2 regions of the Exiguobacterium sp. s102 genome follow, and region 2 is predicted to be linked to the other one. Evidence: riboswitches for the same ligand, from Rfam matches in the RefSeq annotation. Region 2 holds a riboswitch; the other holds the start of a gene.
What was found. A riboswitch is a leader RNA that binds a small molecule or an ion and turns the genes downstream of it on or off. The one in region 2 is predicted to bind S-adenosylmethionine.

Region 1: linked by a shared signal. The riboswitch ahead of KNQ02_RS10580 (LLM class flavin-dependent oxidoreductase) and the one ahead of KNQ02_RS13905 (alpha/beta hydrolase) in region 2 are both predicted to bind S-adenosylmethionine.

Annotation. Positions count from the first base shown of each region.
Region 1 covers NZ_JACSML010000003.1:160,516-176,501, forward strand. The annotation lists gene KNQ02_RS10565 (ABC-F family ATP-binding cassette domain-containing protein) at 219-1,841, shown strand; gene KNQ02_RS10570 (SRPBCC family protein) at 1,971-2,429, opposite strand; gene KNQ02_RS10575 (ATP-grasp domain-containing protein) at 2,534-3,481, opposite strand; gene KNQ02_RS10580 (LLM class flavin-dependent oxidoreductase) at 3,478-4,536, opposite strand; SAM riboswitch class I at 4,609-4,713, opposite strand; gene KNQ02_RS10585 (DUF975 family protein) at 4,904-5,578, opposite strand; gene KNQ02_RS10590 (DUF2325 domain-containing protein) at 5,646-6,914, opposite strand; gene KNQ02_RS10595 (DUF817 domain-containing protein) at 7,007-7,786, opposite strand; gene KNQ02_RS10600 (YczE/YyaS/YitT family protein) at 7,945-8,613, shown strand; gene KNQ02_RS10605 (MarR family winged helix-turn-helix transcriptional regulator) at 8,770-9,219, shown strand; gene KNQ02_RS10610 (nitroreductase family protein) at 9,237-9,872, shown strand; gene KNQ02_RS10615 (nitroreductase family protein) at 9,926-10,561, shown strand; gene KNQ02_RS10620 (NAD(P)/FAD-dependent oxidoreductase) at 10,693-12,015, shown strand; gene KNQ02_RS10625 (DEAD/DEAH box helicase) at 12,049-13,494, opposite strand; gene rlmN (dual-specificity RNA methyltransferase RlmN) at 13,618-14,691, opposite strand; gene KNQ02_RS10635 (ABC transporter permease subunit) at 14,837-15,640, opposite strand; gene KNQ02_RS10640 (ABC transporter ATP-binding protein) at 15,637-15,986, opposite strand, start outside.
Region 2 covers NZ_JACSML010000007.1:56,152-72,137, forward strand. The annotation lists gene KNQ02_RS13875 (DUF6612 family protein) at 1-356, opposite strand, end outside; gene KNQ02_RS13880 (putative bifunctional diguanylate cyclase/phosphodiesterase) at 429-3,080, opposite strand; gene ribH (6,7-dimethyl-8-ribityllumazine synthase) at 3,360-3,821, opposite strand; gene ribA (GTP cyclohydrolase II) at 3,823-5,007, opposite strand; gene ribE (riboflavin synthase) at 5,007-5,633, opposite strand; gene ribD (bifunctional diaminohydroxyphosphoribosylaminopyrimidine deaminase/5-amino-6-(5-phosphoribosylamino)uracil reductase RibD) at 5,618-6,664, opposite strand; FMN riboswitch at 6,823-6,967, opposite strand; SAM riboswitch class I at 7,120-7,224, opposite strand; SAM riboswitch class I at 7,440-7,542, shown strand; gene KNQ02_RS13905 (alpha/beta hydrolase) at 7,603-8,361, shown strand; gene KNQ02_RS13910 (thymidine kinase) at 8,544-9,161, opposite strand; gene KNQ02_RS13915 (DedA family protein) at 9,344-9,994, shown strand; gene KNQ02_RS13920 (type B 50S ribosomal protein L31) at 10,030-10,275, opposite strand; gene rho (transcription termination factor Rho) at 10,373-11,737, opposite strand; gene KNQ02_RS13930 (C40 family peptidase) at 12,089-12,775, shown strand; gene KNQ02_RS13935 (SDR family NAD(P)-dependent oxidoreductase) at 12,898-13,671, shown strand; gene glpX (class II fructose-bisphosphatase) at 14,178-15,143, opposite strand; gene murA (UDP-N-acetylglucosamine 1-carboxyvinyltransferase) at 15,176-15,986, opposite strand, start outside.

The sequences.
Region 1 (15,986 bases), on a different contig from region 2:
ACAGTAAGGTAAACAATGTTGCCATGATTTCTCATCCCTCCTTCATCCTGTCTCTTTAACTTATACGGTTGATTTCAGAAAATGTTTCATGACCATGGTTGCTTATTTTTAGAATCTGTCTTAACATGTAAAGAACTTTGTCCTTGAAACGAGCCGTATCATTTTGTGGTACACTCGTAACAGCACATCACACACTAGAAACGAGGGTTCATCTCTATATGATTACAGTACAAAACGTCGGCCTCCGCTTTGCGGACCGCAAATTATTCGAAGACGTCAACATCAAGTTCACACCAGGTAACTGTTACGGTCTGATTGGTGCGAACGGCGCCGGTAAATCGACTTTCCTCAAAATTCTTGCAGGAGACATCGAAGCACAACAAGGCGATGTCATCATCACACCGGGTGAGCGTCTTGGCGTACTCCGTCAGAACCACTATGAATATGAAGAGTTCCAAGTCATCGAAACCGTCATGATGGGACACAAACGTCTGTATGAAGTCATGAAAGAAAAAGATGCAATTTATATGAAAGAAAACTTCTCGGATGAAGACGGCATGCGTGCCGCTGAACTCGAAGGAGAATTCGCAGAAATGAATGGTTGGGAAGCTGAGTCTGAAGCTGCGATGCTCCTTCAAGGTCTCGGAATCAAAGAAAGCCTTCACACAAAAACAATGGCTGAATTAACAGGTGGAGAAAAAGTTAAAGTCTTGCTCGCGCAAGCGTTGTTCGGTAAGCCGGATATTCTGTTACTCGATGAGCCGACCAATGGTCTTGATTTGAAAGCCGTCAAATGGCTCGAAGAATTCCTGATCGGGTTTGAGAACACGGTCATCGTTATTTCCCACGACCGTCACTTCCTCAACAACGTCTGTACGCACATGGCCGATCTCGACTACGGGAAAATTCAACTCTATATCGGGAACTATGATTTCTGGTATGAGTCAAGCCAACTCGCTTCACGGATGGCTGGCGACCAAAACAAGAAAAAAGAAGAAAAAATTAAAGAACTTCAAGCCTTCATCGCGCGTTTCAGCTCGAATGCTTCAAAAGCGAAACAAGCGACGTCACGGAAGAAGTTGCTCGATAAAATCACACTTGACGACATCCGTCCGTCATCACGCCGCTATCCGTTCGTCGGTTTCTCACCGGAACGTGAAATCGGAAACGATTTGTTGACGGTTGAAGGACTCTCGAAGACAATCGATGGCGTCAAAGTCCTCGACAACGTCCGTTTCTCATTAAATAAAACAGACAAAGTGGCATTCATCAGCCAAAGCGATATCGCCATCACAACACTGTTTAAAATTTTGATGGGTGAAATGGAAGCAGACAGCGGGACATTCAAATGGGGTGTTACGACGTCACAATCGTACTTGCCAAAAGACAACTCGGAGTTCTTCGAAGGGTCTGACAAAACGATTCTCGATTGGTTGCGCCAATACTCACCAGCTGATGAAAGTGACACATTCCTCCGTGGTTTCCTCGGTCGGATGCTCTTCTCCGGAGAAGAAGTCATGAAAAAAGCGTCAGTCCTCTCTGGGGGAGAAAAAGTCCGTTGTATGTTATCGAAAGCGATGCTCAGTGGTTCAAACGTCCTCGTCCTTGACGATCCGACGAATCACTTAGACCTCGAATCAATCACAGCACTCAACGATGGCTTGATTGCTTACAAAGGTGCGATGCTCTTCAGCTCGCATGACCATCAGTTCGTCGAAACAATTGCGAACCGGATCATCGAACTCACACCAAACGGAATCGTCGATAAAGAAACGACGTACGATGAGTACCTCAACAACGATTCAATCCAACAACAATTGACTGCGTTATACGCACATTGATTTGTCTACTGTCCTCGTTAATCGGGGGCAGTTTTTTGTAAATACGTTTATATTTTTTTGTTAAGTATCATCTTCCTTACTTAAAAAGGTACGCCTATTCTCGCAGTAATCGAGAGTAAGCGTACCTTTTTATTCTTGGATTTGCTTCACTTCTTTTTCGAGCCGCTCGAGAAATCCTTTGACGATTTTCTCGTTTTCACGTTCTCCGCCTAACGATAAGAGACTGCGACCGACGAAGTTGACGCCTTCATTTTTCCCCGTGTAAATCAAACGGCAGCTCGTCGCATCGATTCGCTTCAGCGCAAACGACATCTCAAGGCGAAACATCTTCGCTAACGTAAAACCAATCGTATTTTGTTTATAGTCCGGTTCATTCGTATAAGCGAGATCGGTCACGATGTAGGTTTCAAGACGATTCCCTTGCATGTAGGTTTGCCGGTACGTCGATCCGACGACGCCCGGCTTACGTTCAATCACCTCATGCTGGACGACACCCGGAATGAGTCGTTGCAGTCGATCGTGATCAAACAGATGCCACGCCTGTTCGATTGGAATCGCAAGTACTTTTTCTTCACGCCACGTCACCATGACACCACCTCCTTTTAGTTTAAAAATACCCTGATGTCCGTCGTTCTAACGCTCGACTCCGGCACAATCAGGGTATTTTTCTTACTTCAAGTGGTTTTTGATGTTCACTTCACGGTTTGACGTTCTAACGCATGACCTAGGAATGTTGCGAGTTCCAGCATCCCGAACTTCCCAGCTGCCGCTTCAGCGTCCGAATTGTAATTCGTATTCGTATTGACGTCGTACGTATAAATCGTCCCGTCTGCATCCTTGATGAACTCAATCCCGGCGACCGCGATTTTATTTTCTTGCAGGAACGCTTCATACTGGGCGATGATCGGGTCATCGAACCCGTCGACAATTTGGAATTTCATCGGTGTCTCTGCCGCCTCTTCTCCGACCGGGCAGAACAAATCATCGATGACACAAGCATCCGCGGGGCAGAGCTCGAATCCTTCCGACGTATCGACACGGACCGCATAGACGAACTTACCACCGACGAATTCACAACGCGTAATGTAGGGTTCAGGTGCTTGAATGTACTCTTGAATCAACGTGATGCCGTCGACCGGCTCATCGAATGTCGGTCCGTCAAGATACGTCTCGAGTGCTTCAATCGAGTGGAACAATTGAACGCCGAGTCCTTTACCGGCACGATTGTGTTTCGTGATGAACGACGATACTCCGATGTTTTGAGCGGCTTGGACGATTTGATCACGTCCGACGGCTGCCGTCGTTTTCGGAACACGGATACCTGCTTTTCGTAAGGCGGTGTATTGGTTGACCTTACTGACCTCGAGTCGTAACGCACGGGTTCCGTTGAAAACGGTCCGGTCATGTTCTTCGAGCCAAGCGAGGACCCCTTCCGTCAATTCTGGTGCATAGCGGTGCCCGCGCGTATGGGACGAGGCACTCATCCGGCTGTAAAAAACGCCTTCCGGTGGTGTTTCATCGAGCGGGACGACCCCTTCGTTGAGGTGCCACTGTTCATACGGTAAGTTGAGTTCCTCGAGTCGCTTGATTAAATGATCCGTCCATTCCTGATTTTCGTGTAAGATATGAATTTTCGTCATTTTAGTTGACCTACCTTTCGTTTCGCTTCGACGCGTGGCATGACCTCGCGGGCAAAGCGTTCCATTTCTTCGAGTTGCGGAGAAAATTGAAGCAAGAGCAACGTCACGCCGACTGCTTCAAATTCAAGAATCCGTTCTGCGATTTGATCCGGCGTCCCAATCAAGTTCGGACGCAGTCCCCGGTTTGAGACCGAATAGTCATTTCGTTTGACCTGTTGTTCGAGTTGCGATTTACTGACGAAGTCGTCATACCCGGCATATCCGGCACCGTCTTCTTTAACGTTCGTAATCCGGTGCCATTCTTCGAGCGCCGCTTCTTCCGTCTCGCGACAGATGATGTAGGCCGCCAGTCCGAAACTCGCAAGCGGCTGCTTCCCGGTCGCCGCGCGGCGGGTTTTCATATCCGTAATTTTCGTCGCGACTTCATCGACCGTTCCTCCATGTATGACATAGGCATCACAGTGATTGACGATCGTCTGTTTCCCCGTCTCACTCTCACCACCAGCGTAGAGCTTGATTCCGGGACGCTGAACGGGTTTCGGGTGAAGCTCTGCCCGTTCCAGCTGATAGTACGCCCCATCAAAACTATAGGGTGATGCGTCCGCCCATAATCCTTTCATGACCGTCACGAATTCTTCCGTCCGGGCATATCGTTCGTCATGGGCTGTAAAAATCCCATTGTATTGACGGGCTTCTTCCTCCCACCAGGCCGAGACGACGTTGAGCGTAAAACGTCCGTTACTCAACTGATCGAGGTTCGCCGCCATTTTTGCTGTCGTCGCCGGATTATGAAAACCGGGCCGGACGGCTGTCATGATTTCCAACCGTTCCGTTGTCGCCGCAATCGCCGCTGCCGTCGTCCACGCCTCAAGACTCGGTTCGGCTATTCCTTTAATGTCGTTTAAGTTCAATTCTGCAATCAATGTCGTAGAAAAGCCAATCCGTTCTGCCGTCTGTGCGACTTGTTTCGCATAATCGAATGTCGCTGGCATTTGTTCATCCTCGACGTTTCGTAACCAACCCCCGAAGATTGGTAACCAAAATCCGTATTCCATCCCCTGTGCCCCCTTTTTGCATAAAAAATCGCTCTTTTCGTTTAGAAAAGAGCGACGAATGTCTACTGTCGGCTCTTATCTTCAAAGGAATAAATTCCTCTTGGAAGTAGCACCTTCCGCTCATGCGGGGTTGCTGAAGTGTCGTCGGGCCAGTCCCTCGACTTCTCGTGATAAGAATAATTGAAATTAGCGTACATCTTTTAGCAGAGTAAAGCAACCTTTAAACCTTCTTTTCCTATCGGAATTAAAAAACATTTGGAAAATCACTCTGTTTCTTGATACTTCTTTGTCTAGAAGCTAAAAACAGGAATTGCACATCGGTTTAAGATGGCAATCCCTGCTTTGTATGGTGCTGTTCAAAATCAATTCATTCTGGTGATACGAACGGTGAGTCATTGTGATTTGCATCCATCATGACTGTCCGGCGACCAGTCGTTGAAACTTCTTCGCCCCGTACGCGATCGTAGAACTTCGCGATTGTGACACTGAAGTATGGTCCAATCCAAAGGAAACCAATCCCGATCGTAACAATTCCGAGCAAGAACCAACCAATGAATGAAAGGACGAGGAAAAACGCCTCTTTTTTGTGTCCATCCATCATTTGGCGTGAACGTGTAATGGCATCAAGGATGCCAATCGATGGTTCGTCCCGAATGATGTAATACGTCAACATGTAAGAGAATGACTTAATGATTCCTGGAATGATGAAAAGTAAGAACCATAGCCCTAAGAAAAAGGTTTGGACGATTGACACTCCAATGGCTTTCAAGAACATTTTGTACGGCTCAAACAAATCGGCGACTTTCGTCTGCTCGTCTCGGGCGACAGATAGGGCGAGCCATGACCATCCCATTGCAACCGGTAAGGTCAACACCGTCAAGAGCATACCAATCAAGTCGATAAATTGGAAATCCTCTTCGGGTGAGGACGCAAATCCGTTCGGAACGCCTTGAATGATTAAGAACAACAACATCATTAATGCCATGAAGCCCCATCGTCCCTGCAACGACTCGCGCGCTGCTAATTTTAATTGTTTTGACATCGAAAGATCCTCCTCAAAAATAAGTGCTACCTTTCTTTACGGTTTATTTTTGAGGAGGTTTCACTTTTTAACGCTCGTCTTTTAGTAAACGTTGGACCATTGCTTTTTCAAGTTGTTGCTGGCACGCCGTATACAAAGAGCGTCGTCCATCGAGTCGTTCAATCGCAAACGGAATATCGTGCTTTTTTGCTTGCACGAGGACATGTGCCGCTGCTGCGTGAGAAACCCGACTTTTGACGACGACGATCGCATCTGTCTTTTTCGCGAGACAGGCAATTTTTTTCGCAGCTTGGGCATCACCGCCAAGATGGATTAATTCGACTCCCGTCTCCGCAAAGAAGTCGCGGTAGACGGCGCGCTGTTGCTCATTACCGACGATGACGAGACGCATGCCGTCGTAGGAAGCAAAATCGAGTGCCGTTTTATCGACGAATTCGATTGGTTGACCTGGTAATGTCGTCGTATCGAGACGTTCGAGTTGCTGGACTTTCTTTTCCCGGAGGCGCCGCTCTTTTTTGACTTTCTTCGCCTTCGGTTTCCGTTGCATCATCTTGTCGTAGCGTCCTGTTTTCGCCTGTTTGTTTGCAGGTGACGCAGTGGCGGACTCGGGCGAACCATTCGATACGTCGCGTGCCGGTAATTCCGTCATGGTCGGTACTTCATAATGAAATGCGTGTTTCCAAACAATCGTCAATGTCTCCGGATGACCTTTCCACATGACGAGGTCGACGAGTTGACCTGCTTTCAGTTGGAAGAACCGCATGTCTTCGAGTGGTGTCGTGTAATAGAACGGTTTTCCCGTCTCATCTTGCAGTGGACCGTCAATCGTCGCTTCGATGATGCCATGGTTCTTGACGATACACTTTTCAAAAACGATTCGCTCTGCAAGTGGTTTTACTTGATCCGTCGCGACGACGGCTAAGATTTCAAGCGACGTCCGGCGCTCATCTTGATGTAGGACTTGGACACGGACTTCCATCCCATGCTCCAGGTTCCAGTCACGGATTTCTGTTTCTGAGACATGACTGTTTGGCCATTCCCGTAACGAGCCGCCCTTTAATTGCCGTTCGAACGTATAGGAATACCGTTGTTCGACAGTCCGTTCAACTTCTTCCTTCCGTTCCTGGATCATTTTGATCGGGAGGCTAGATGGTGTTTCCGGACGTTCTACTAGTTTCGTCGTTGTTTGACGTGGCGCGTAGTACTGCGACAGCTGGACCCATTCATCGATTCCGTTGATTTCTTCAAGTAACAAACCCCAGTCGTCTGCTGTCTCGACGATGTTCAGTTTGCTTGTAACTAACTCCTTCGCTCGTTCGATTACGTGATGCATCATGTTAAAAACCCCTTTGCTATTTTTTCCAACTATAGCAAGGTCAAGATGCTTCACCCGTGTAAAAAAACAACCGGGTATTTTTTTATTACGGGTTACGATTTAACTTCGACTGCGGAGTCGCCACTTCGGTATTTTTCGACGACGACAATCAAGACGGTAATGATGACGAGTAAGAACCAAGACGATAATTTGCCAAAATCGACAAGTGCCCAGCCCTCTTGCTGATGCGGATAGACCCAGCCCTTAAAAAAGGTGACGATGTTTTCCGCCAGCCAAATGAACCAGGCAATTAGTAAAAATGATAAGACAAGCGGGAGACGGTAAACCGTATCCTCTAGTCGGAAGTAGACCCACGATTTAAAGAAGACGACGATGACGAGTCCCATCAAGAACCACCGTAAATCGAGCATCCAGTGGTGCGTAAAAAAATTTAAGTAAATCAAACTCCCGACAGCAAGTGCGAGGGTCGGACGTGGAAAGGACGTAAACCGAAGCTCAAGTCGCCGAAACGCCTGACAGATGTAACTCGCGACACTGGCATACATGAAGCCCGCATAGAGCGGAACACCAAACACTTTCGAAACAGCGTCTTCCGGATAACTCCACGAGCCGACGTGGACTTTAAACAGCTCAAGTCCTAATCCGATGACGTGAAAAATAAGAATCAGCTTGAACTCTTCTTTCGTTTCATAACGAGTCACGAGTAAGGCGACTTGGACGAACAGACACCACAGTAACAGGATGTCATAACGGGCAATCGGTTCACTCGGCAAATAACGTGATAAGGCGAGTGCAGCAAAGATGGCTACTGGAAAGATACAACAGAGCGCTTCAAGATATGTAAAACGGATGAGATGGCGGATCAATCGCATCGACGTCCCTCCTCTTCTTTCTTTAAGTATACGAGACGTTCGCCGTACCTCCCTCCTTCTCAAGTTGGACATTCGACAATTTGTTGCTTCTGCTTTAGTCCACGAACGTGATACAGTTAACGAATACGTATCTTATTGAATCGAGGTGACACGCAACGATGTTCAAACGTTTCCATACGTCCTGGTTGCTGCGCGCAACGTTGAAGTGGTTCTTATTTTTAAGCGGTCTCTTTTTACTCGCCGTCGGTTCCTCCATCATGATCACCGCTAACCTCGGTGTCTCGACTTGGGATGTCCTGCATCTCGGTCTTCAAAACAAAACACCTTTGTCAGTCGGGACGGTCATTCTTCTCGTCGGTCTGCTGCTCGTCCTCGTCAAATACTTACTCGACCGGATTCGACCGCAAGTCGGGACACTCGTCAATGCAATTTTCGTCGGTGTCTTCATGAACCTCGTACTTGGTTCTCATTTGCTTCCATCGTTCTCAGCTGTCTGGCTAAACGCCTTATGGCTCATCTTCGGTATTTTCATCATCGGCATGGGGGCAGGGCTATACGTCGCCGTCGGATACGGCGCCGGTCCACGTGACGGATTGACCTTGACGTTAGCGGATCGTTTCGGAACCTCAATCCGGATGATGCGGACAATCATGGAGATAACGGCATGTGGTCTTGGTTGGTTACTCGGTGGCCCCGTCTTTTTCGGGACCATCCTCTCAATCTTTTTGATTGGACCGTTTCTTCAATTTTGGTTAGTCTATTTCCGGCGGATGATTGCCGCAATCGATGCTGGGGTCGTTCGACCGAACGAACAAAAAATCAGCTGAGCCGCCTGACTCGATATCGTTTCGAAAGAAATGGTATCTTTTTTTCGTGGATGAAGCAGATTAGTTGCACCTAGAAAATATACACGTTATATTCGTTTACATATCAATCTTTGATACGTCAAAGGTTTCTTGGGACGAAGGGAAGGATGTGATGATTTGAGTATTTCTTGTACGGAAAAAGGACGCCTCATTTATGCGCTCGTCTCGGTCAATAAGACGATCGCGCAAAAATTTGATTTATGTACAGATGGCTTCAGTCAGACTCGGATGGACTTACTAGCCCAACTCGAGGTCGGAAAGACGATTAGTCAAAAAGAATTGCAACAACGCGTCAATGTCGACAACGCTGCCGTGACGCGACATTTAAAACATCTCGAAACGAACGGAATGATTCAACGTGTCCGTTCTGAGAGCGATAACCGTGTCATCCTCGTCTCATTAACTGCAGAGGGTGCCACGCGTATCACACAATTGCGCCAGCAAAAAGATGACTTCTTGGAAAGTCTGTTAACCGGCTTTACTGAAGAAGAACAAGATCAACTGGCACAAATGATTCAGCGCATTGAAGATAACGCGTTAACATTATCTAAAACTACTGCCCGATAAAAAAGGAGAGCTTACTCATGACAATACAAACATCTACTGACTTTATGGAAATCGTAAAAGGCCGTCGTTCAATCCGCAACTACGACACGGACGTAAAAATCTCAAAAGAAGAAATGACACAAATTCTTGAAGAAGCAACACTCGCACCGTCTTCCGTCAACATGCAACCATGGCGTTTCCTCGTTATCGACAGCGAAGAAGGAAAAGCGACACTCGCTCCACTCGCGAAGTTCAACCAAGTCCAAGTCGAGACATCATCTGCTGTCATCGCGGTCTTCGGTGACATGAATGCGATCGATCAACTTGAAAACATTTACGATACAGCTGTCGCACAAGGACTTATGCCGCAAGAAGTCCGCGACCGTCAAGTTCCGGCAATCAAAGGTATGTATGAAAACGTTCCTGCTAGCGCACTTAAAGACAGCATCTTGATCGATTCAGGTCTTGTTTCCATGCAATTGATGCTCGTCGCTCGTGCACACGGTTACGATACGAATCCGATCGGTGGATACGAAAAAGATCAAATCGCTGAAGCTTTCGGCATGGATAAAGATCGTTATGTACCAGTCATGCTCCTTTCAATCGGGAAAGCTGTTGATGCAGGATACCCATCAGTCCGTCTTCCAATCAACGATATCGCAGACTGGAAATAAGTTCGATTCGCTTCATCAAAAAATAGAGAACACAACAAGGGAGATTGAATACTATGACAACACAAACAACTACTGACTTTATGGAAATCGTAAAAGGCCGTCGCTCAATCCGTAACTACGACACGGATGTAAAAATCTCAAAAGAAGAAATGACACAAATTCTTGAAGAAGCAACACTCGCACCATCTTCCGTCAACATGCAACCATGGCGTTTCCTCGTCATCGACAGCGAAGAAGGAAAAGCGACACTCGCTCCACTCGCGAAGTTCAACCAAGTCCAAGTCGAGACATCATCTGCTGTCATCGCTGTGTTCGGCGACATGAATGCGGTCGATAGCATCGATACAATCTACGACATGGCTGTTGAAAAAGGGCTTATGCCGCAAGAAGTCCGCGATCGCCAAGTTCCGGCAATCAAAGGATTCTACCGCCCAGAAGATACAGACACACTTCGTGACAGCATCTTGATCGACTCCGGTCTTGTTTCGATGCAATTGATGCTCGTCGCCCGTGCGCACGGTTACGATACAAACCCAATCGGTGGATACGAAAAAGATCAAATCGCTGAAGCTTTCGGCATGGATAAAGATCGTTACCTCCCTGTCATGCTCCTTTCAATCGGGAAAGCCGTTGACGCAGGATATCCATCAGTCCGTCTTCCAATCAACGACATCACAGATTGGAAATAAGCAATCCGCACGACGAAGAGAGCACCTCGTTTTACGGGGTGCTTTTTGCTATATCTCCTGTCCCTCCTTTGCATTTAAATTCAGTTCGGCTCAATCCTTTTGTATACTGAACGAAAAAGGAGCGGATGCAGGTGTATGACGTAACGATCATCGGCGCAGGTGTCGCCGGAATTTTTCTGGCACACGAACTCGTACAGGACGGACAATCCGTCTTAGTGATTGACGCCGGAAAACCGTTAGCCGGAAGAACCGTGACAGACGCTTACCTCGGCTTTGGCGGACTCGGTAAATCAGAAGGAAAATACAATTATTCAACAGAGTTCGGGGGCGAACTCGAACAAAAGTTAGGTCCGGAAACGACACTTCGCTTAATGCAACAAGTCGATGCCGTCCTGTGTCAGTATGGAGCACTGGAGGTCCCTTTGTATTCCACTCATAATGCGTCATTTGCGGCGCGTGCTGAAGACGCTGGTTTACATACAATCGAGACGTCCGTCCGTCATCTCGGAACTTCACTTACGAAACAGGTGCTCGCCCGACTGGAGGACATGTTGATGCAGACGGTCACGTTCCGCTTTTCGACGCAAGTCGAACAGATACAGAAGCAAGCGGATACTACATTCACACTCAAAACAGCGTCAGAGACATTCTCGAGCCGACGAGTCGTGCTTGCGACCGGACGTTCCGGAACGGACTGGATGCGCCAGCAGCTAAAGCAGCTCGGTCTGGTGCAAACGAAAACACGACTCGACCTCGGGATTCGGATTGAAATGGATGAAGCGCCTTTTCGGACTGTATTACAGGACACGTTCGAAACGAAACTGGCATACGCATCTGACGCTGGAACGGCCGTCACCTACTGCATGAATCCGACCGGTCGGATCATCCGCAAATATCAAGAAGGTCTCGTCATGCCGGACGGACAAAATTTCCGCGAACAGACGACGGGGACGGCAAATTTAAACTTCACGTTGTTTTTACCACGCTATTTCGATACGTTGACCGCAGCGAATCAATTTGCGACTTCAGTCATCGGACAAATCAACCAGGGGTCGGACCGGATTGTCGTCCAACGTCTCGGTGACTTGCTTGCCGGTGTAGCTTCTACAGCAACCGGAATCGCTCACAATCAAGTCGTCCCGACGCTCGAAGCAACACCAGGAAACCTGCTCGACGAGGTCCCGGACACAGATCTCACCGTGTTACTCGGATTTTTCGAGCGGCTCGAACGTTTGCTCGAAACTCCGCTCTCCCCTGATACATTGCTTTACGGAATGGACGGGAAGTTTTACGCTCCGGTCCTCGCGACCTCCCGCGACTTCGAAACAGACATCACGGGACTGTATGCAATCGGGGATTGTTCCGGCGCGACCCATTCGCTTTCGCAAGCAGCGGCGAGCGGTCTCCACCTCGGACAAGTCTTACAGCAAAAAACAGCCGTTTCGGGAGAGTAAGCTCTCTCAAAACGGCTGTTTTTCATTCAGTTCTTATTTTTTAAACGCTTCATATACTTTCAGTTGTTTCCCTTTGACCTTCGTCGTCTTCATCGCGCGTAAGACGAGTGGCCCTTTACCGTTCAGAATCTCGACATACGTTACCGTATCTTGAATCGTGATGATCCCGATATCCTGAGCAGTCATCCCTTCGATTTTCGCAATCGTTCCGACAAAATCAACGGCCCGAAGTTTCTTTTTCTTCCCGCCATTGAAATAGAGCTTCATGATGTCAGCGTTCAGTTGTTGTGTTTTTGATGTGCGGACATCCGTCGTCGTGATTTTCTCTTCGAACGCATCTGCCGTCCGAATCAATTCACGTTCCGTCGGTGCTTGACGTTTTTCGATTGCTTCGCCACGGTACTGTTCGACTTCACGAAGACGGCGCATATCCGCTTCCGTCACGAGGCTGATTGCTTTCCCCATTGCGCCCGCACGCCCTGTCCGACCCGTCCGGTGCACATAACTTTCTTTTTCGACCGGCATGTCGTACTGGATGACGTGGGTGATGTTTTCGATGTCAATTCCACGTGCTGCGACGTCTGTCGCGACCAAGTAACGGAATTCGCCTGCACGGAATGCCTTCATGACCGCAAGGCGCTCGTCCTGTTCCATCCCGCCGTGAATTTTCTCGACCGGATACTCCATCGCCGTCAGTCCTTGGGCGACAAAATCGACATGTTCTTTCGTCCGGCAGAAAATCATACAACGGTCCGGATTTTCGACGACCGTGACGTCTTTCAAGATTGCGAATTTCGTCTTATCGGTTACAGAAATATAACTGTGATCGATTTGAGCGATTTCGGTTGCATTTGTCGTGATTTCGACCTCTTTCGGCGACTGCATGTAACGTTCGCTCAGCTTGTGAATGTCTTGCGGGAACGTCGCTGAGAACAACATCGTCGTCCGTTGTGTCGGCAGTTGTTTTAAAATCGTATCGACTTGCTCGAGGAAGCCCATGTTCAGCATCTCATCCGCTTCATCCAGGACAAGGTATTTGACCTTTTCAAGCGAAAGTGTCCCTCGCTCGAGGTGATCGAGCACACGACCTGGTGTTCCGACGACGATATGGGTCTTCTGTTTTAATTCCGTGACCTGACCACGGAACGGCTGTTTCCCGAAAACGGCTGTCGCTTTAATCCGCTTGTAACGCCCGATGTTCATCACGTCTTCCGTGACTTGCAGCGCCAGTTCACGCGTCGGTGTCAAAATTAGCGCTTGTGGTTTATTTTCTTCCCACTCGACGAGTTCACAGAGTGGAATGCCGAACGATGCCGTTTTCCCGCTTCCTGTGCGTGATTTGACGATGATATCTTTTTCAGACAAGGCGACCGGAATGACGGCTTGTTGGACATCCGTCGGAGTATGGTAACCAAGTTGTTCAATCGCTTTTAAAATTGGTGAACTGAGTTGAAAATCAGTGAATGGTTTTTTTGGCATGTGAATCCCTCATTTATTATATAGTTTCGAATTGACCGTACATCTCATGACCTCTCATTATGCGCTACTTTCCGCAGGACGTCAAAAGAGCTTCCCGTCAGAGTGACAGGAAGCTCCACTTGCTTATTTTGCTGCGACTTTATCTTTTTTGATTTGTTTACTACGTAACTGTCCACATGCTGCATCGATGTCTGTCCCGTGCTCGAGACGAACACCACAGTTGAGACCGTTCTTTTTCAACGTATCGTAGAATGTCGAGATATCTTCTGACGTACTCCGTTGATATTGACCATGCTCATCAACCGGGTTGTACGGAATCAAGTTGACATACGTCAAGTGACGTTTGTCTTCGAATAATTTCGCAAGTTCGATTGCTTGTGCTTTTTGGTCATTGACTCCACGAAGTAAGATGTACTCAATCGTAATTTTACGATTCGTCGTCTTCACGTAATAATCGATGGCAGGCATCAATTTTTCGAGTGGAATCGCACGGTTGATTTTCATGATTTGTGTGCGCAACTCGTTGTTTGGTGCGTGCAATGAAATCGCCAAGTTCACTTGAAGTTTTAAATCTGCGAATTTGTAGATTTTATCAGCAAGACCACTTGTCGAAACAGTGATGTGACGTGCACCGATCGCAAGACCGTTGTGATCTTTGATGACGTTCAAGAAGTCGACCATGTTGTCGAAGTTATCAAACGGCTCACCGATACCCATGACGACGACGTGGCTGACACGTTCTTCTTTACCGACAGCATCGAGGTGATGTTGGACGTTCATGATTTGTTCGACGATTTCACCAGCTGACAAATCGCGGCTCTTCTTAATCAATCCACTCGCGCAGAAGCTGCAGCCGATGTTACAACCGACTTGTGTCGTCACACAGACAGAGAGTCCGTATTTGTGACGCATGAGGACTGTTTCAATCAAACTGCCGTCATACAACTTGAAGAGGAACTTGATTGTTCCGTCCGCTGATTCTTGTTTAACGGATTCTGTCATCGAGCCAATCGCAAAACTCTGATCTAACAACTCAAGGCAATCCTTGTTGACATTCGTCATTTCAGCGAAAGTAGTGACACGTTTACGATAAAGCCAATCCCAAACCTGCTTCGCACGGAACGGCTTGTGACCTTGATGCGATAACCAGTCTGTCATCTGCTCAATTGTTAATCCATAAATGGATGGTTTATTCATTAGTGAGACCTCATTTCTTTTTCCAGAACTATAACATTCCTTTATCTTAGTAAAAATCGGGCACTTACGCAACGTTCAAATCCTAAATGTTCACTTTCTGTAGATTTCGAAAGGCTGTTTCGCTTTGTTTTGTCAAAAAAATGCCTCAAATCGATAAATTCCGTTTTCGAAAACTGATAAAAGCAAAACTACTGAACATCAGACAGATTAGCACAAGTAGAAGGATGTGCAACAGTAAATGTTCTGTCCCCGCCAGCAATCGTCCCGTATCAAACAAACTGAAGATCGATCCATAACGCATCCAGTCCGTTTTTTCACTTAAGCCCGCTCCAATCGTCAAGACAATCGAGAAGACGAGGACACCGGCAGCGACGGAAAAGGCACGACGCTCATCGTCAAAGAGTGTCGTGATAAACAACGTGAAACCAGCAACCGCATACAGCAAAAACAAAGCATTGACTTGCAGTCGCAATAAAGTCATACCATCAATCGAGATACCAGACATCGTCCAGTCCGCCATCAGTAAAACGAGCCCATTCAATAGAATGAGACAGGTACTCGCAATCAGCATGACGATGAGCGCTGCTGCCGTATATTGAATCCGCGTGATCGGGGATGCTAGATATAAAATCAATTCGCCATTGTCGATCGGACGGGCAAGTAACCGTGCCGCGAGGGACAACATATAAAACGTCGCAATAACTTGAAAAATCAAGCCGTAATAATTGCCGGCTAAGAGATCGAGCAGATTATTGAACGTCACCTTGTCATATTGGAATGCCTGTAACAATTCTTTTGGGAGAGCTTCGAGTTTTGCCTCGAGCAGACCGGTCTTCATCATCGATGGATACAAGGCGGCGAGCAACAATAAGTACAAACTGGTACCAAGTGAATAGGCAACGATCGGTTTGACGTTCTGCTTGAGTAAAGACCAGACGACCACGCTCATGATTCGTCACCCTCCCCGTAATAGTGCAAAAAGACATGCTCCAAATCATCAGCCGTCGTCTGAATCGAACGAATATCGTACGCAGTCAGAAGACGGAGAACTTGACTCAGTGTCAATTGGTCACTTGTCAAAAAGGAGACACGTTGTTGTTTTTGCGTCGCCCCGACTTGAATCGCAAATTGTTCCGCCTGTGCAGCAAGACCGAATTCGACCGTATACTGTTTCCGGCTCGACCGGATCAGTTCATGGATATCGGATTCAACGATGATTCGTCCGTCTTTTATCAACGCTGCCCGGTCGCACGACTTCTCCATCTCCGGGAAGTGGTGCGAACTCATCAAGATTG
Region 2 (15,986 bases):
TCATTCATCTCCGAGATGTCTTGGACAAACCATTGCCCGTCCTGTGCGATATACATCTTGTCGTCGAGCATATAGCTCTCCATTTGTACATCCGAGCCATCCTCGACATTCTTCATCTTAATCGTTTGATGCATCGTATAAGGTTTTTGAATGACATCTGCTGCGACTTGCTGACTGACAGGCAGACCGCCGACTTCTGAAAAGATGTCGCTCTCCATATGAAACGACTGAATATCCTCCTGTGCTGCCGTCGCCTTTTTTAACAGTTCACTATTCGACAGGTCGTCTTGACTGCATCCGGCAAGACCGACCGAAGAAACCATTGCCAGCGAAAAAAACCATCTTCCCTTCTTCATGTGCGTTCCCTCCTCGTTTACCTGTGTCTACGAGTCGATTTTGGAAAAAGTTTCAAACTGATTCGGTTACGCTTAGCGCTGATCCGGATAGAGCAACGGCTCAATGGCTTCAGGCCGCATCGGACGACCGAAATAATAACCTTGCATCCGTGTACACTTCAAGCGATTCAAGACGTTGACTTGTTCGAGCGTCTCGACCCCTTCCGCGATGACTGCTACATCCAGCGATTTTGCTAAATGAATGATGGAGGAAATCATCGCATACCCACTCGTCTCGATATTGATTTTTTCAACGAATTCACGCGGAATCTTTAACGTATCAATCGGGAAATCGACGAGACGGGATAATGAGGAATAGCCTGTCCCGAAATCATCAATCGAAATCGTGAACCCCAGCTCTTTCAAACGATGCATCGTCTTGACCGTATCCTCGATGTCTTCGACTGCCGATACCTCCGTGATTTCTAAATCGATTCGCCTCGGGTCGACGTCTGTTTCTGCTAAAAGTTGCATCAACGTCAGGACGAACGTTGGGTGATGGAACTGTTGCATCGAGACATTCAGACCGACCTTCAACTCGATTCCTTTATCCTCCCAGCGTTTCGCCTGCAAAAAGCCTGCACGTAAAACCCATTCGCCAAGACGAATGATCATCCCCGCTTCTTCCGCGAGGGGAATGAAATCGTTCGGTGAAATCATTCCGAGCTCCGGATGATTCCAGCGGACCAACCCCTCGACACCGACCATCTGATACGTGATCGTGTCGACTTGAGGTTGATAATACAAGACGAGTCGATTCGTCTCAATCGCATGGGGGAGCTCCGACTCAAGTCGTAGCCGGTATGACGCCGCTTCCGCAATATCATCAAAGAAGACGACCGTTTTTCCGCCTTTTGCCTTTGCCTGATACATCGCTAAATCCGCTTGTTTTAATAACGTCACGACATGTTTCGGTTCCGTTCTTTGATGGCGAACTACTCCGATGCTCGGGCTCGAGACGACTTCAAGCCCTTCAATATTGTACGGGATGCTCAACTGGTTAAGAAGGCGCTCGGTCCGGGTTCTCGCCCCTTCTTCCGACACGATATGACGGAGAATGACCGTGAATTCATCGCCCCCTTGTCGGGCGACGACATCTTCGATTTCTGTCGCGCGGCGTAAGCGTTCTGCGACTTGAATCAGCAATTGATCGCCGATGTGATGTCCAAACGAGTCATTCACGAGTTTAAAATCGTTTAAGTCGATGAAGCAGAGAATGATTGTTTCTTGACTTTGTTCTTGCTCGACTAAATGGTGTAACATCTCTTCGAAATACTTTCGATTGACCGCTTTCGTCAAATGGTCATAGTACGCAAGCTGATGGATTTTCAATTCATTTTTCCGCATGTCTGTGATGTCACGACCGATGCCGAACAAACCAACAAGTCGTTTTCGGACACGAATCGGAATTGTCGTCACGCTGAGCAGGACATTGTTGCCACCTTCCTTTCGAAACACCGTCTCGAATTGTTCAGCGCTCATCTTATCTTGATCCGCCATGGCAGAAGTGCCTTGTCCAAGCAATTGATCGTACGACCGACCAATCAACTCGCTCTCACAATGTTCCGTCAGTTTTTCGAATGAGGGGTTCGCACTTTCAATTTGTCCTTTCAAATCAAGAGAATAAACGGCATCCGGATGATACGTAAAGAGTGATTCATAACGTTCCTTACTCTCTTCCAACTCGTCCGCCTTATGGTGGATTTCTTGAATTAATTGATGGTTACTTAAAATCATTAAAATTTGCCGGACTAAAATTAAGAGAATCGTCACCCCGCAACCAATCATCAATCCATTTAAGGCATCTCCCCGTTGCGCATAAAACAGCATTGTTGAGAACAATAGAAGTACGAGGAAATACGGTAAAAATAACCGCCCGAGATGCAAGGATTGCCTTTCTTCCTGCTCGACTCGGATATGTTCCATCGTCACTTCTCCCGCGTGACCGGAAATCGCGACTAACAATAAACTTAAAATGAATAACGGATCAATCGCTGCGGTGTTCTCATACCCATGGATGGTCGTCATATATAAAAAAATGGTATCGGCGATAATCTGAATTAATATTCCGATTAACAAAAAGGAGAAACAGGTCGGTCGTGTGACAGTTTGTCGTTTTTCGATTAAGAAGTAGATGCTGATGACACAAAACAGCAACACGACATCATTCATCGGATACGCGAACGCGACGAAGTTTTCCGCTGTCGACGCTTGCCCATCCGCTAAAGAAGGACGAACCAAGAAAAACCAGCTGTATGTCACAGCGACAGTCATGACGATTAAAATATCAAACACGAATCGAACCAATTGATGTTTCGTCACGTATTTTCGAATCAAATGAAGAAATGCTATAAAGAAAAAGAACGATTGCAACATATAAAAAGGGTCCGGCAGACCGGGAAAAGGAACGGCAACCTGTTGGATATTTTCATAAGACATCCAAATCAGTTCCGCAATCAGATAACTTCCTGTTCCGAAAGCAAGATAGAGAAAAAACCGGCCTTGGTCCCGGCCATTCGTTCGATATGTGTGCAGTAAGAACAATGTTGCAGCTATACAGCCTATGATAGAAAAAATGTTATTCCCCCACGATGCCAGTTCCGGTCGATCGGCATAAAACCAGATCCAACTATAATAGCTCAAACTAAATAAAAGAACGCCGTATACGTAATGAATCCGCTTCATGTTCATTCGCCCTCCTTTCTTCCAAACCTCTAAGTTTTCCGTACTTTTATTATTATACGGTGGTTATACCATCCCGTGTATCCGTGACCATGAATTATTGATAAAAACCAAAAAAATTTCTATCGCATGCAAGAGGGGCGCGACCTCAAAAAGGAATCGCTCATTTTCCACGCGCTTTCCTGCAGGAGTCGCGTGAAACGAGTGATTCCTTTTGAACGATCTAACAGGTGGCGGATTGACTTTTACGTCCGTCCCCGTTTTACATCCGATAGAGAAACATTACTGAAAACTGCGTAACAAGTTCGCCATCTCGATGGCAGAGACCGCCGACTCATATCCTTTGTTCCCTGCTTTCGTGCCGGCCCGTTCGACCGCTTGTTCAATCGAGTCCGTCGTCAATACACCGAAGATGATCGGGACACCCGTCTCACGCGACGCACCGGCGACACCTTTCGCGACTTCATTGCAGACATAGTCGTAATGCGACGTCGCACCGCGGATGACGGCACCGAGTGTGATGACGGCATCATACTTACCGCTTTTCGCCAGTTTTTCCGCGACGAGCGGAATCTCGAATGCGCCCGGCACCCACGCCGTATCGACGTTATCCGCTGCGACACCGTGACGACGGAAGGCATCGTTTGCTCCTCCGACTAATTTAGATGTGATCAATTCATTGAATCGTGCTGCGACGATTGCAACCCGGAGTCCTTCGCCCGTTAAAAATCCTTCGTATACCATCTTAATTTCCTCCTTCGAGATCGAGCAGATGCCCGAGCTTCGTCTGTTTGGTTTTGAGATACTGGTGGTTTTCTAAACTTGCCGGTACTTCATGCGGAACCCGCTCAAGCACAGTGATGCCGTACGTTTCGAGCGCTTGCTGTTTATCCGGGTTATTCGTCATCAAACGGATTTTCGTGACACCGAGATCCTGAAGCATCGCTGCTGCGACGGCGTAGTCGCGTAAGTCGGCTGCAAATCCGAGCGCATGGTTCGCCTCGACCGTATCGAGTCCTTGTTCTTGGAGCTCATAGGCTTTCAGCTTCGCCATCAGACCAATCCCCCGCCCTTCTTGACGCAAGTAGAGGACAGCACCACCTTCCTGTTCAATCCGGTCGAGCGCCGCGTCGAGTTGCGGACCGCAGTCACACCGTTTTGATCCGAAGACGTCACCCGTCAGACATTCGGAATGAACCCGGACGAGCATCCCGTCTTCTGCTTCACCTGATAGCACCGTGACATGTTCCTTGGCGTCAGGTGTCGTATAACCAAGCATCCGAAACGCCCCGTGCGTCGTCGGTAACAAGACTTCCGCTTCACGGCGGACAGAGCGCTCGAGATAGCGGACGAGAGCATCGATCGTAATCATTTTTAAATCATGTTCTGCTTTATACGTCACTAAATCATCAACCCGTGCCATCGTCCCGTCGTCTAAAATGATTTCACAGATGACGGCCGCTTCGGCGCTTCCCGCGAGCCGTGCCAAATCAATCCCTGCTTCCGTATGACCACGCCGGACGCGAACGCCGCCTTCGTTTGCGATCAACGGAAAGATGTGTCCGGGACGCTTGAACTGCTTTGGACCATCCGTCAACATCCGCTGAATCGTCATTGCCCGTTCCGCTGCACTGATGCCGGTTTTCGCATCTTCATGATCAATGCTGATCGTAAAAGCCGTTCCCTGCGGATCCGTGTTGACATCTGTCATCGGCCGGAGTTCGAGTCGTGTTGCGATATCCGGACTGACCGGGACACAGACGAGTCCTTTGCCGTAAGTGATCATGAAGTTAATCATCTCGGGGGTCGCGTGTTCCGCAAGTAACACGAGATCCCCTTCGTTCTCACGGTTTTCATCGTCACAGACGATGATCGGTCGTCCGCGTTTTAAGTCATCCACTGCTTCTTCAATCGAATCAAATCCGTTCATCATGCTTCGCCTCCTAAAAATGCCGACCAGTCCGTCTTCGCATCCTTCTGCGTAAAGTGATAGAGATGTTTCGCCATCAAGTCACATTCGATATTGACGAGGGCACCCGTCTGCAAGCGATCGAACGTCGTGACTTGGCGTGAATGGGGAATCAATGAAATCGTCACCGCGTCGTTTCCGACATGTTGCAGTGTCAGGCTCGTCCCATTAATCGCAATCGATCCTTTCGGAATACAGTACTTGCTCCAGTCGCCTGCCTCAAAACGGTATTCCATCGCTTCACCGTCCGGTCGCCGGCTGAGAAACCGAGCCGTTCCGTCGATATGACCGCTGACGAAGTGACCGCCGAACCGTCCATTCGCCGGCATCGCGCGTTCGAGTTGAACGGCTGCTCCGACCCGTAACGTCTGCAGCGACGTCGCTCGGATCGTCTCATGGACGGCATCGGCCGTGAATCCGCTCTTCGTCATCGCCGTCACCGTCAAACAAATCCCATCAACGGCAATGCTGTCGCCAATCTTTGTTCCGTCAAGCACTGCTGTCGCTTCAATTTCGAGCGCCAGCCCGTTCGGACGGGGGACTTTCCGTTTTATTGTGCCAAGTTCTTCAATCAATCCGGTAAACATGTCATCCTCTCCTTTCGTACATACTGGAGATGGACGTCTTGTCCGATTTGGTTCATTTTCACTAAATCAAAACGGTCTTCGATGTCCTGTTCCGTCGTCAGAGACTTGGTCCTACTGAAGAGGGACGGTGCCTGATAGAGTTCGATCGTATCCACGAGATCCGCTTCTAAAAATGCGGATTGAATCGTGGGACCGCCTTCAATCAACAGACTGCGAATACCTTGTTCATATAAAAGTTCGAGGATTTGGTCCGGTGTCGCATACGCCCCGACGAAAACCGTCACGTTCTCGCGCTCTATCGTACGTGGCTGTTCCGTCAGCCAGTACGTCGGATTCAAGCCATCGTTTAAGACTTGGAATGTTTCAGTCAGGCGCCCGCGGCGATCGACAATGACACGGACCGGTTCGATGCCGGTCGAACTGCGCAACGTCAGTGCCGGGTCATCGATGATCACCGTGTCGCTTCCGACGAGAATCGCGTCGTGTATCCCGCGTAACTGCCGTCCGTCAGCACGTGCCGCTTCCGAAGTGATAAAGCGTTGTTCACCCGTCGCAATCGTCCCGTTCATCGTTTGGGCGACTTTCACTGTGACATGCGGACGTTTTCGTTCAATCGCCGTCCAAAATGGTTCATACAGTGCCACTGCCTCGTCTTTTAGTAGACCGACTTCGACGTCAATCCCCGCCTGACGGAGACGTGTGATACCGCTTCCTGCGACGAGCGCGTGGCGGTCCTTTGTCGCGACAAAGACGCGCGCAATGCCGGCTTTTAGAATCGCTTCCGTACACGGCGGTGTTTTGCCGTGATGATTGCACGGTTCGAGTGTCACGTAGAGATCGGCTCCGCGTGCTGCTTCACCTGCCATGAGGAGCGCTTCGACTTCGGCATGGGGTCCTCCCGCATAACGGTGGGCCCCAAAACCAACAATCCGCCCCTGTTTGACGATGACGCAGCCGACACTCGGATTCGGGCTCGTTTGACCGTTTAACATGTGTGCTAGTTGCATCGCATAACTCATGAATGTTTCCATTTTTTCCGCTCCTTTCAATAAAAAAGACGCCTCCTGTAAAAGGGGCGTCGTGATTGAAGGATTGACGAAATAAGCGTCTCGCGTTTCTGTTTTTACACATACAGAAACAGACCTTTCCCTGAAAACATTTTTTCAGAAAATGGCAGCAAGCGCATTGTTTCGTCCTTCTCCCATCCGGACTTTACCGTCGGCCCTGGAGTCTCACCAAGTCAGCCACAGTGCGTACACTGCAGGTCGCGGGCTCATCGATTTATCAATCGCATCACCGCCGGTTGGGATTTTCACCCTACCCCGAAGAACTGGTTATTGAGTTATACAGCTCAAGACTAGCACAGGTCATTCTAAAATACAAAATGAATTGTATTTCATTCTCTTTTTTTAGGAAAACATCAAAAAAAGGACCCTTCTCTTAAAAGAAAAGGATCCTTCCATCTGCACTAAGGCAGAATCCGCTCCGCTCATCTTTCAGACAAACGTCTGACGGAATTGGCACAGTACGACGTAAGAAGTCTGTTGCCGAGGTTTCGTAGGGCCAGTCCCTCCACCTCTCTCGATAAGTGCTACGGTATGAAGTTCATATGTGTGATGTTTCAAGTCGTTCTTATGTCGTGAATCTAATGCTTACACTACGGGGATTCCTTTCTCAAGTCAACCATATTTTCAAAATTAAACCAAATTACCCAGTTTATCAATTTCGACTTCTTTTTGACGTCTTGACAACGTATTTCAATCAATGCTATCCTCTTCACAATGATTATTCCGACAATTCCTATACGATATATCAAGAGTGGGCGAGAGATCTGGCTCTACGAACCCACGGCAACCTGCAACATGCAAGGTGCTCCGACCAGCAAAGCCGATGCTTTGGATGATACTTACGAGAATCTCGTAGTGCGCCTAAAGCACTACGAGTTTTTTAATAGAAGGAGGAACCCTTTATGAATTCATCATCACCCGTCCTGTTTGGCGCAGAAGCTTTTTTGATTGAACGAGGTCCAATCGGTATTTTACTGTCTCACGGTTTTAACGCAACCCCTCAAAGCGTCCGTACTGTCGGAGAGCAGTTTGCCGCCCAAGGGTTTACCGTGTATGCCCCGCGTCTCGACGGACACGGGACGAGCATCCGTGATTTCGAAGCGTCGACTGCTGAAGATTGGAAACAAAGCCTCCGCCAAGGGTTCGACGTCTTAACCAATCATTGTTCGTCCATTTTCATCGCCGGACAATCGATGGGTGCGACACTTGCCCTTGCACTCGTCGCGGAAGGATTACCTGCTGACGGATTGATTACGATCAATGCAGCGTTAGCGATTCCTGCCTATGAAGCATTATCTTTTGAAGACTGTCCACGCTACTTAAAAGAAAGTACCCCAGACATTAAACGTGAAGCGTTTGAAATCATCTATGACCAGGTCCCTGTCGTCTGCGCATCGGAACTTTTGACCTTGATTGACCAGACACGTCCACTCTTACCAGCCATCGAGATTCCAACACTTATTTTATATTCTGCCGAAGACCATGTCGTCCCGCCTGAAAGTTCGGATTACCTTTATCAAGTCATCGGTTCGACGGACAAACGGAGCTATTGCCTGCTTGACTCCTATCATGTCGCGACCCTCGATTACGATCAAGAAACGATTGTCCGCGAGGCAACACACTTTGTGCACCAATATAGTCGTTTGACCCACACCGGTTGATGTCTTTCCTGCGCAAAAGCAAGGGATGAAGACTGTTTCGATGCGTGTTTCAAGCATCGACTAAGCCGTCCAGAACAATATGAATGCGCAAAAAAATGGCCGATGCCCCCTTGAAACGATGGGAGTATCGGCCATTTGATTGATGTGGTCCTGACTGATGAATCAGTCCTTCGTTTACTTCATCAGTTCTGTTGCTGTTTCTTCCATTGTTGCAGGGCTTGCGATTTCCCCGGCACTTCATGGCAGTGGCGGCAACGCGGCTCATACGACTCTGACGCGCCGACTAAAATGATTGGATCATTGTAGTTGGCAGGTCGACCGTCGATTAAACGTTGCGTCCGCGATGCCGGGTCACCGCACGACAGGCAGATCGCCTGCAGTTTCGTGACGAACTCTGCCCGTGCGAGAAGTTCCGGCATCTTACCGAATGGTTCCGCCCGGAAGTCTTGATCGAGTCCGGCACAGATGACACGTTTTCCGTCCTGCGCGAGGGCCTCGATGACATCGACGATTTCATCATCAAAGAACTGAACTTCGTCAATCGCGACCACTTGTGTCTCTTGTGCGACTGCCGCGTACACATCACGGCTCGTCGCCATCGGTACCGCGATGACAGAGTTGCCGACGTGCGAGACGACATGTTCTTCATGATAACGGTCGTCGATTGCCGGTTTAAACACTTGGACCGGCAACTTCCCGTACTGAGCCCGGCGAACGCGTCGAATCAATTCTTCCGACTTACCAGAGAACATACTTCCGCAAATCACTTCAATCCAACCATACTGATTTATTACATGCATCATTGCAGACACCGTCCTCTAAAATTAGTCACTTTAACGAGTATAGCCCGAATCGAATATAAGGAAAAGAGTTGACTTCTCGAAATCAAAAATCCATCCGTTCATTCCCATGATTCCCCACCTTGTCGTTTTAACCAGTCCTCATTTCCTGTACACTATAGAAGAAGAATTTATGAAGGAAGGTGTTCCCGATCCATCACATATTACATGAAGTGCTTCATCAATATGGTTCATTCGGACTTGCGATCCTTCTAGCCGGGGGGATCATCGGGCTTCCTGTTCCGGATGAAACGTTATTGATCATGTCCGGTTTTTGGATGCATCAAGGTAATTTACCCTTAATCGGAACGATTCTCGCCGCTTACGCCGGAAGCTGTATCGGGATGACGATCAGCTACCTGCTTGGTCTGAAACTCGGAATGCCGTTGCTTCATCGAATCGGACCGAAGTTTCGCATTTCTGAAAAACACATTGTCACGGCAGAAGCCGGCTTTCTTCGTTACGGCAAGTCGGTCTTGATTATCGGTTACTACATACCTGGCCTTCGCCAACTGTCCGCTTTTTTTGCCGGTGTTTCGAAGATGCCGTTTCGGGTTTTCGCTGCCTATGCGTATACCGGGGCTTTGATTTGGATTAGTGTCTTTCTCGGCGCAGGGTATTTCCTCGGCCGACATTTTTCCTTCAGTCGTCTCTTCGAACAATTCGCGACAAATCCTGACTTGCTCCCGTATGTCACCGGCATTGCCGGCGCAATCGGCTCATCGTTCGTGTTGAAGACTTACCTTACCTATCGCGCCCAGTTCAGTCTATACAAAAACAGCCTGCTCCAGTGATGGAGACAGGCTGTTTTTTAATGGATAGGTCGCAATTACTTGCGGCCGTATTTTTTGTTGAAGCGATCGACACGACCGTCTGCAGCGTTGAACTTTTGACGACCAGTGTAGAATGGGTGCGAGTCCGAAGACACATCCACGCGGATGAGTGGGTACTCGTTTCCATCTTCCCAAGTGATTGTTTCGTTCGAAGAACGAGTAGAACCAGTTAAGAATTTGTACTCAGTAGTTGAATCCATAAATACAACTTTGTTGTAGTTTGGGTGAATTCCTTGTTTCATGGTTGATTTCTCTCCTTCCGCCCTGGTTCATTTGCTGAGCCAGAGTAAGTTACCTTCCTATACTAAACGATTTTTCATCGTCTCGCAATACCTATTTTCAAGTCGGTGTATCTGTTTTGATCGTCCGTGGTTTAGCTGCTGCCCGGCGAATCGGCTTCTTCTTTTCCTTCAACAGTTCAACGAAGAATTCTTCATTATTTTTCGTATCCTTAATCTTGCGCAAGAAACTGTCGACGAACTCGTTTGATTCATTCATCGTCCGACGAATCGTCCACAACGCATCGAGTTGATCTTTCGGTAGGAGCAACTCTTCTTTCCGTGTGCCGGATTTCCGGATATCGATCGCCGGGAAGATGCGACGCTCTGATAGTTTCCGGTCAAGATGAAGCTCCATGTTGCCGGTCCCTTTAAATTCTTCATAGATGACATCGTCCATCCGTGAACCGGTCTCAACGAGTGCTGTCGCGAGAATCGTCAAACTGCCGCCATGTTCGATGTTCCGTGCTGCTCCGAAGAAACGTTTCGGTTTATGGAAGGCAGCCGGGTCAATCCCCCCTGATAAGGTCCGTCCGCTTTGCGGGACGGTCAGGTTATAGGCACGCGTCAGACGTGTGATCGAATCCATCAAGATGACGACATCTTTTTTATGCTCGACGAGACGCATCGCCCGCTCAAGGACGAGTTCTGAAATCCGGACGTGGTTATCCGGTGTCTCATCAAACGTCGAACTGACGACGTCTGCTCCCGGTACGGAACGTTCGATATCCGTCACTTCCTCCGGTCGTTCATCAATCAAAAGAATGATTAACTCAACATCCGGATGGTTGACTTGAATCGAATTCGCAATCTCTTTTAACAAGGACGTCTTCCCTGCCTTCGGTGGTGCGACAATCAATCCGCGTTGCCCGAATCCGACCGGCGCAATCATGTCCATGACACGAACCGACAGATGACGCGGTTCTGTTTCAAGACGCATTAAACGATCGGGGTAGATCGGTGTCAGCGCAGGGAAGAATAAACGGTTTCGTGCCGTGTCCGGCGCTTCTCCATTCACTGCTTCAACGCTCAATAAACCTTGGAAACGTTCATTTTCCTTCGGTGGCCGGACTTTTCCCGTGACGACATCTCCATTACGAAGATTAAAACGACGAATTTGTGAAGCGGCGATGTAGATATCTTCAGAGGATTGTGAGTAGTTGATGGGACGAAGGAAGCCGAAACCACCATCGTTTTGCATCTGTGGATTGCCGGGGATGACTTCAAGCACCCCTTCGAGGAAGTAGAGACCGGTTGATTCTGCTTGTGCTTTTAAAATCTTGAACATTAACTCACGCTTTCGCGCTTCCCGGTATTGCGGAACATTTTTTGCTTTCGCAATTTCATATAGATCCTTCAATGTCAGATTACCGAGTTGGGCAAGTGTATAGGAACGTTCTGGTTTATCGGTTTTTTCAGTTGGCATATGCATTCACCTATTCTTTATAAATTCAACAGCAAAGTTCTGTAACGTATTTAATGATAAAGCAAAAAAATCTTTTGTGAATTAAAGGTATCACATATCTACCACTTTCGTCGTGATTTAGCGAATGGAAATTTCTTCTTTGTAATATTCCACGATATTATTGCAGTTATATTACAGAAAAGCGGTATTTTGTAGCGGAACTGAAAAAACGTTTTCACACGACCGCATGCTAAGATATTCCTGCAGAGAAAAACTTACAAAGTCGTAAGGATGACTGCCTAAACAAACACTTGATGATTTCATTATATAACTCGGTCACATAAATTTTAATTAAAATGGAGGAATTCACATATGAAACGTTTTCTAGCATCGGTCGCGACAGCCGCATTAGTGGTTTCAGGTTTTGCGTCAGTGGGAACAGGTAAAGTTGAAGCTGCTACAATTACTAAAGTCAAAATCATGGATAACGGATTACGCGTTCGTTCAGGTGCCTCTACAAAATCTTCAATCGTCGGTAAAGTTAACGCAGGTCAAACATTCCGTTATAAAGGAAAGTCAGGTAGCTGGACGAAGATTTATTACGGTGGGAAAACACGTTACGTGTACACGAAGTATACAAAAACATACAAGAAAAAAACATCAACTTCAACAGCTAAGAAAACAACGACTTCTTCTTCAACACGTACAAAGATCTTAAGCGAAGCAGCAAAACATAAAGGTACGCCTTACGTCTGGGGCGGTACAACAACACGTGGTTTTGATTGCTCTGGTTTCACAAGCTACGTTTATAAGAAAGCAGCTGGAAAAACACTTCCACGCTCATCTTCTTCACAATACTCTTCATCTAAGAAAGTCAGCGTCTCAAGCGTTCAACCGGGAGATCTCGTCTTCTTCTCACACGGTAGCGGCATCCAACACGTTGGTATCGCGACAAGCAAGACAAGCATGGTCAACTCGGAAACGGGTGGCGTTAAATACTCAAGCTTCAAATCAGGATACTGGGGTTCACGTCTCGTCGGAGCCGGTTCTTACCTTTAATCCAAACACGATCGTCCAAGCGGTTGAGCATCGGCTCAATCGCTTTTTTGTTTGTTCTGCGCTATCGTCTAGTTAATACCCTTTTTCTATCAATTCAATCCACGAAACAGGAGCGTGATCCTATGAACGTATTGATTACAGGAGCCTCAGCAGGAATCGGTCGCGAGCTCGCACGGTTATATGGCATGCAAGGAGATCATCTGCTGCTCGTCGGGCGCAATGCCGAAAAACTGTTCGAGACGAAGTATCTCGTCGAACAAGAAGGAGGAACGGCTGAGGTCTATCCTTACGACATCGGACAGCCCCTCCACATCGAAGCCCTCCTTCGGGCGACAAAAGATGATTCGGTCGATCTCTTAATCAACAATGCCGGTTTCGGATTATTTGGTGAGTTTCTCGAAACCGAACTTTCACGTGAACTGAACATGATTGATGTCAACATCCGGGCCCTGACTCATCTGACAAAAGCTTATGCACAGCGGATGCGGGACCAAGGTATACAAGGTCGGATCGTACAGATCGCTTCGACGGCAGCATTTCAAGCCGGTCCGTTCCTAGCCGTCTATTATGCAACAAAAGCCTACGTCTTAAGTTTTTCCGAAGCTTTAGCAGAGGAACTCGCGCCTTACGGCATTCAAGTCACGGCGGTTTGTCCCGGTGCGACCCATACCGATTTCGAAGCGACGGCCGGCCTGTCTGCTTCCCGTTTGTTTAAACGCCCCGGCATCATGGATGCGCCAACCGTCGCTAAGCTATCCTTCGATGGATACATGCAAGGCAAGACGCTGGTGATTCCTGGTGCAAGCAATGCCTTCTATGTTTTCCTGACGCGGCTCTTACCACGTCAAACACTCACAAAGATGAGCGCTTCCGTCCAAGCACCGTTGAAAGAATAGTTGGTTCACAAAAGAAAAAGACCTTTCCGAAAAAATCGGAAAGGTCTTTCAGCGTGTAGACAAACTATTAAAAAGCGTAAACATATGGTATCGAGATGCAATCCGTTCGCGCTTCCCTGTCTCGCCTCGTCTTCAAAGCGGCAATCGGTCACGCCGCTACAGCAAAGCTGCAGGGTCGCGACCGATTGCTTTTCGCGGTTCTAAGCGATTCGAAACGGATTGCGCTCTAAAACGTCTCCATGTCCGGCTTTTTGGTCACGGTATTAGCTAAAAAGCGTCATGTTTCGTTGACTCCTACGGGAAAAAGTGCGTTTTTAACGCACTTTCAGAGGCAGGCAAGACCCTGCTCGTTGTCCGTAAGGACCAAGGAGCAACGGCTTGCGCCTCGCCCGAGGAAAGCAACAAATAAAGACGCTTTTTTTTCCTGATAGCACTTTGTCTACAGTCCGAAAGACCTTTCCGAAAAAATCGGAAAGGTCTTTCTTTGTTTTGCTCAGTTTCATGCATTACTTGATGACGAGCTTCGGTTTCTTTTTGAACGAGTGATGTCCTTCGACGAAACGAACGGTTCCTGATTTTGCGCGCATGACGACAGAGTGCGTTTGTCCACCTTGTCCGGAGAACTGAACACCTTTCATCAGCTCACTGTCCGTTACGCCCGTTGCAGCAAAGATACAGTCATCTCCTGAAACAAGATCGTCCATCATGAGGATTCTTGACGGATCTTCAATCCCCATCTTTTTACAGCGTGCGACTTCCGCCTCGTCTGCAGGAAGCAGACGGCCTTGGAGTTCACCGCCGAGACATTTGAGCGCAACGGCTGCAAGCACACCTTCAGGCGCTCCGCCTGAACCGAGCAGTAAATCAATCCCTGTATGCGGGAATGCGGTATTGATTGCCGCTGCGACATCACCGTCACCAATCAAGCGAATCCGTGCTCCCGTTGCCCGAATCCGTTGAATGACTTCTTCATGACGTTCACGATCAAGAATCGAGACGACGACGTCTTCGATGTCTTTATTTTTAGCTTTCGCGACAGCGGCGATGTTTTCTTCAATCGTCGCATCTAAGCTGACGTGACCTGCCGCTTCCGGACCGACAGCAATTTTATCCATATACATGTCCGGTGCATGGAGCAAATCGCCGGCATCTGCAACAGCGAGTACGGCAAGCGCACCCCATGTTCCTTTTGCGACGATGTTCGTTCCTTCAAGCGGGTCGACGGCAACATCGAGTCGTGGGCCATATCCATTTCCAAGCTTTTCTCCAATGTAGAGCATCGGTGCTTCATCCATCTCACCTTCGCCAATGACGACCGTTCCCTTCATCGGGATCGTATCGAAGACATCACGCATTGCGCTCGTCGCCGCGTCATCTGCCTCATTCTTCAAACCTTTCCCCATCCAGCGGGCAGAGGCAAGTGCCGCCGCCTCTGTTACGCGTACAAGTTCCATTGATAGACTTCTTTCCATGTGTATGTCCCCTCTCTTTTGCTAAAAATCGGTCAGACCGTTTCGCGCCATACGAGGGCCCCGAGCCCTTTTAACTTTTCATCGAACCGTTCATAACTTTGATCGATGAGTTCAGCATGATGCAACAACGTTTCGCCTGAAGCGAGCATTCCACTTAGAACGAGTGCTGCCGCGCCACGCGGATCTTTCGCCTCGAGTTCTGCCCCAAACAACGTTTCACCACCGCGGATGATGATGGAAGCAGCATCTTCATGCGTAATCCGTGCACTCAGGCGACGCATTTCTTGGACGTGACGGAAACGTTGGGGGTACAGCTTATCAACAACGATGCTCGCACCCTTCGCTTGCAAAAGCGCCGCTGAGATGATTGGTTGCATGTCACTCGGAAACCCACCGTAATGGAAAACCCTGATATCGACCGGTTTCATTTCCCCGATTGAAGCCGTGACTGCATCGTCTGCGACTTCAACCTTCGCACCGAACCGTTCGAGCTTTTGAATGATGCTTTCAAGATGTAACGGAATGACGTTGTCGACCGTGACGCGTCCAAGGACGGCGCCCATCGTCAGAAACGTTCCCGCCTCCATCCGGTCAGGAATCAGTGTATGACGACAGCCTTGAAGCGATTTAATCCCTTTGATGCGAATTTCATCGGTCCCTGCACCTTTGACACTCGCTCCCATGTTCGTAAGCATCGTACTGACATCGATTACTTCCGGATCATAGGCGGCATTTTCAATCACTGTCGTTCCTTCAGCCATGACGGCGACGAGTAACGCACTGATTGTCGCACCGAAGGAAGGTAAATCAAGATAGATGCGGTTACCCTTCAACTCTTCGACA